2 regions of the Streptomyces luteogriseus genome follow, and region 2 is predicted to be linked to the other one. Evidence: riboswitches for the same ligand, from Rfam matches in the RefSeq annotation. Region 2 holds a riboswitch; the other holds the start of a gene.
The links. Region 2 has a riboswitch for S-adenosylmethionine ahead of BJ965_RS28285 (aminotransferase class V-fold PLP-dependent enzyme). Riboswitches for the same ligand answer to the same signal wherever they lie in the genome.
Positions count from the first base shown of each region.

Region 1: another riboswitch for S-adenosylmethionine. It lies ahead of thrC (threonine synthase); the one in region 2 lies ahead of BJ965_RS28285 (aminotransferase class V-fold PLP-dependent enzyme).

Region 1 covers NZ_JACHMS010000001.1:4,735,907-4,738,354, forward strand. The annotation lists gene BJ965_RS21020 (glucosyl-3-phosphoglycerate synthase) at 1-864, opposite strand, end outside; SAM riboswitch class I at 1,020-1,174, shown strand; gene thrC (threonine synthase) at 1,190-2,448, shown strand, end outside.
Region 2 covers NZ_JACHMS010000001.1:6,359,602-6,362,049, reverse strand. The annotation lists gene BJ965_RS28285 (aminotransferase class V-fold PLP-dependent enzyme) at 1-945, opposite strand, end outside; SAM riboswitch class IV at 1,124-1,240, opposite strand; gene trpD (anthranilate phosphoribosyltransferase) at 1,315-2,379, opposite strand.

The DNA.
Region 1 (2,448 bases), 1.6 Mb from region 2:
CTCGAAGCCGTCCGCGCCCCGCTCGAACTGCGTCAGGGAGGGCCGCATCAGATGCCCGCGGGCCAGCCGCAGCTGGGCCGTGCGGTAGATCGCGGCGGCCATCCGGCCCAGCGCCTGCCCGTCCTGGTGCCGGTGCTTGCGCACGCCGACGTCGACCTGGGCGAGGGCGTCCAGGCCCGCCAGGTGCAGGGCGTCGACCAGCATGCCCAGCTCCACGCCGTACCCGACGGGGAACGGCAGCTGCTCCAGCAGGGAGCGGCGGGCCGCGTACTCGCCGCCGAGCGGCTGCACGAAGCCGGCCAGCTGCGGCCAGTGCATGTTGAGCAGCGGGCGTGCCATCAGCTCGGTGACCCGGCCGCCCTGCCCCGCGGCGCCGGCGAGGGGGCGGTCGTACATGGCCTTCACCAGGTCCACGTCCGGGTCCGTGAGCAGCGGGCCCACGATCCCCGAGACGAAGTCGGACGAGAAGTCCCTCAGGTCCGCGTCGACGAAGCAGACGATGTCCCCGTGGGTGACGAGCAGCGAGCGCCACAGCACCTCGCCCTTGCCGGGCACGGCGGGCAGGTGCGGGAGTATCCCGTCCCGGTGCACCACCCGCGCGCCCGCGGCGGCGGCCACCTCGGACGTGCGGTCGGTCGACCCCGAGTCGACGACGACCAGCTCGTCGACGAGTGGGACCTGCCGCATCAGGTCGTGGCGGATGACGGAGACGATGTCGCCGACCGTCGCCTCCTCGTTGAGGGCGGGCAGCACCACGCTGACCGTCTGGCCGGTGCGCTGCTTGGCGGCCAGGATCCGGTGGAGCGGGCGCTCGGTCGCGGACCAGGAACGGGTGCTCAGCCAGCGCTCGACTTCTTCCAGCACCGTGGCGGCTCCTCTGCGTACTCTCGGCGGGACGGACTGTGATCCATCTCGCGGTTCGGACGACTATCTCAACTGTCCTGGTCGTCGGTTACAGTCTTGAACAACGCGGATGACCATCGCATGTCCGGGGTCACCCGCCGCCTACAACCACATACAGCTCATCCAGAGGGGCAGAGGGATACGGCCCGATGAAGCCCCGGCAACCCTCCAGCCGATACTCGTAGGTCACTGTCGACCGCTCCGCGAGGTCCCGGCTCGGGAAGGTGCCAAATCCGTCTCACGGCGAGATGCGTCGTGAGGAAGATGAGGAAGGGCCTCGCCTCACATGGCTGTGCAGACTGTTGCAAGCACCACTGACTCCACCGTAGACCTCGGTCCCGCCGCGGCGCTGAGCTGCCGCGAGTGCGGTCACCGCGTCCCCCTCGGACCGGTCTTCGCGTGCCAGGAGTGTTTCGGCCCGCTGGAGATCGCCTACGACTTCTCGGCCTACGACACCGAAGAGCTCCGCAAGCGCATCGAAGCGGGACCCGCGAACATCTGGCGCTACGCCCCGCTGCTGCCGGTCCCGGCCGACGTCGCGGACAAGCCGAACATCAACCCCGGCTGGACCAAGCTCGTCAAGGCCGACAACCTCGCGCGCGAGCTGGGCGTCGACGCCGGCAAGCTGTTCGTGAAGGACGACTCCGGCAACCCGACGCACTCCTTCAAGGACCGCGTCGTCGCGCAGGCCCTGGAGGCCGCCCGCGCCTTCGGCTTCACCACGCTCTCCTGCTCCTCCACCGGCAACCTCGCCGGTGCGGTGGGCGCCGCCGCGGCCCGCGCCGGCTTCCGCTCGTGCGTGTTCATCCCGCACGACCTGGAGCAGGGCAAGGTCGTCATGGCCGCGGTCTACGGCGGCGAGCTCGTCGGGATCGAGGGCAACTACGACGACGTGAACCGCTTCTGCTCCGAGCTGATCGGCGACCCGGCGGGCGAGGGCTGGGGCTTCGTCAACGTCAACCTCCGGCCGTACTACGCGGAGGGCTCCAAGACCCTCGCGTACGAGATCTGCGAGCAGCTCGGCTGGCGGCTGCCGGACCAGCTGGTGGTGCCCATCGCCTCCGGCTCGCAGCTGACGAAGATCGACAAGGGTCTTCAGGAGCTGATCAAGCTCGGTCTGGTCGAGGACAAGCCCTACAAGATCTTCGGTGCGCAGGCCGAGGGCTGCTCGCCGGTGTCCGTCGCCTACAAGGCCGGGCACGACGTCGTCCGCCCGCAGAAGCCGAACACCATCGCCAAGTCGCTGGCCATCGGCAACCCGGCGGACGGGCCCTACGTGCTGGACATCGCGCGGCGGACCGGCGGTGCGGTGGAGGACGTGAACGACGAGCAGGTCGTCGACGCGATCAAGATCCTCGCGCGCACCGAGGGGATCTTCGCGGAGACCGCCGGTGGTGTGACGGTGGGCGTGACGAAGAAGCTGCTGGAGAACGGGCTGCTCGACCCGTCGAAGTCGATCGTCGTTCTGAACACCGGTGATGGTCTGAAGACGCTGGACGCGGTGGCGGGGACCGGGCTCACCGCGACCATCCGTCCCAGCCTGGA
Region 2 (2,448 bases):
GTACTGCTCACGGGCCGCCAGGGTGTCGAAGCCGGCCTCGGTCAGTGCCGTGCAGGCCGATGCGAGGGCGTAGGCGCCGATGACGTTGGGCGAACCGGCCTCGTGACGGGCGGCGCTGTCGTGCCACTCCACGTCCACTCCCCCGTCCTCCCGCCGGACGACCTTGCGGCTGGCCCCGCCGCCCGCGAGGTACGGATCGGCCGCGCGCAGCCAGTCGGCCCGCCCGGCCAGCACACCCGAGCCGAAGGGCGCGTACAGCTTGTGCCCGGAGAAGGCGACCCAGTCGACGTCGAGGCCGGCGACGGACACCTCGTGGTGCGGGGCCAGCTGCGCGGCGTCCAGCACGATCCGCGCACCGTGGGCGTGCGCGGCCGCCGCGAGCTCCCGTACGGGCCACAGCTCACCGGTCACGTTCGAGGCGCCGGTGACGCACACGAGGGCCGGCCCGTAGGGGTCGCGGTCGGCGAGGGCGCGCTCCAGGGTCTCGACGGCCTCGCGGTGGCTGCGCGGGGCGTCGAGGTAGGTGACCTGGGCACTGCGCCACGGCAGCAGCGAGGCGTGGTGCTCGGTTTCGAAGACGAAGACCCGGCAGTCGGCGGGGAGCGCGGCGGCCAGGAGGTTGAGGGAGTCGGTGGTCGACCGGGTGAACACGACCTGGTCGTCCTCGCGGCAGTCGAGGAACTCCGCGACGGTCCGGCGGGCGTTCTCGAACAGGTCGGTGGAGAGCTGGGAGAGGTACCCGGCGCCGCGGTGGACGCTGCCGTAATAGGGCGCGTAGGCGGCGACGTCGTCCCAGACCCGCTGGAGCGCCGGAGCGCTGGCGGCGTAGTCGAGGGCGGCGTAGGTGACCTCGCCACCGGTCACGAGCGGCACGGTGACATCCCGGCCCAGAACGGGCAGCGGGGCACAAACGGACGGGGTGGCGGCAACGGTGGAGACGGACATGGTGAACTCCCGTGAAGGCAGATGGAATCCGCCCGCGAGCCGGTACGGCTACCAGCGGGGGTGAAGGAAAGAGGGATGCGGAGGCGGGGCTCTGCGGCCCTATCGCATTCGCTGATTCACGGGAGAACTCCTCGAGGACCAGGACCCCTGGCCCCACACTTTTCAAAAGCGTGCGAGGGGTCCGCGCTTGCCACAGACCTCGCTGCCTGCGGCCCGGTCTTCACCCGGGGCACCCCGCCACGGACGGAGGGTTGCCGGACAGTCGGCCGGGGCCTCATGACTGTCACTCATGACCTGGTCAGGAACGTACGCGAAAAGATCGGCGCCCCGCAACCCGAGTCCGGATCGCGGGACGCCGTCCGTGGTTCCCTACCTGTTGCTGGCGGCGACCCAGCGCTCCAGCGTGCGCTTGGCCGCGCCCGAGTCGATCGACTCGGCCGCCTTCACCATCCCGGCGCGGATCTGCTCGGCCAGCGGCGCTCGCGTCGGCTCCAGGGCCACCAGGGCCGCCGCCGAGTTCAGCACCACCGCGTCCCGCACCGGGCCGGTCTCCCCGTCCAGGAGCCGCCGCGCGACCTCCGCGTTGTACGAGGCGTCCGCGCCGCGCAGCGCCTCCACGGGGACCAGTTCGAGGCCCACGTCACGCGGGTCGAAGGCCTCCTCGGTCACCTCACCGTCCCGGACGATCCACACCCGGGAGGTGGCCGTGGTGGTCAGCTCGTCCAGACCGTCGTCGCCCCGGAAGACCAGGGAGGAGTTGCCGCGCTCGGCGAAGACGCCCGCGACGATCGGCGCCATGCGGGGATCCGCGACACCGACGGCCTGGGCGCGGACCCGGGCCGGGTTGGTGAGCGGGCCGAGGGCGTTGAACACCGTGCGGATGCCCAACTGGCCGCGTGCGGCGCCCGCGTGCCGCAGCGCGGGGTGGAACTTCACCGCGAAGCAGAAGGTGATCCCGGCCTCCTCGGCGACCTCCGTGACCCGGTGCAGGGGCAGCTCGAGGTTGACGCCGAGCTTCTCCAGCACGTCGGAGGCCCCGGACGCCGAGGACGCGGCGCGGTTGCCGTGCTTGACGACCTTCGCGCCGGTGCCGGCGACCACGATCGAGGACATCGTGGAGATGTTGACCGTCTTCGCGCCGTCGCCGCCCGTGCCGACGATGTCGACCGTCGCCCCGGGCACCTCGATCACGTTGGCGTGCTCGTACATCGTGCGGACGAGGCCGTTGATCTCCTCGACGGTCTCGCCCTTGGCGCGCAGGGCCACGACGAACCCGGCGATCTGTGCCTCGGTCGCCTCGCCGCGCATGATCCGGTCCATCGCCCAGGCGGTGTCGTCGGCGCTCAGGTGCCTGCCGTCCAGCAGGCCGTTCAACAGCAGGGGCCAGGAGCGGCCCGCCGCGGTGTCGCCTCCAGCGGGGGTCACAGCGCTCATAAGCCGCTCCAGGGTCAGGCGTCCCGCACTACGGGACGAGAGTCTCAACGGGGTCCACCCTATCCAGCC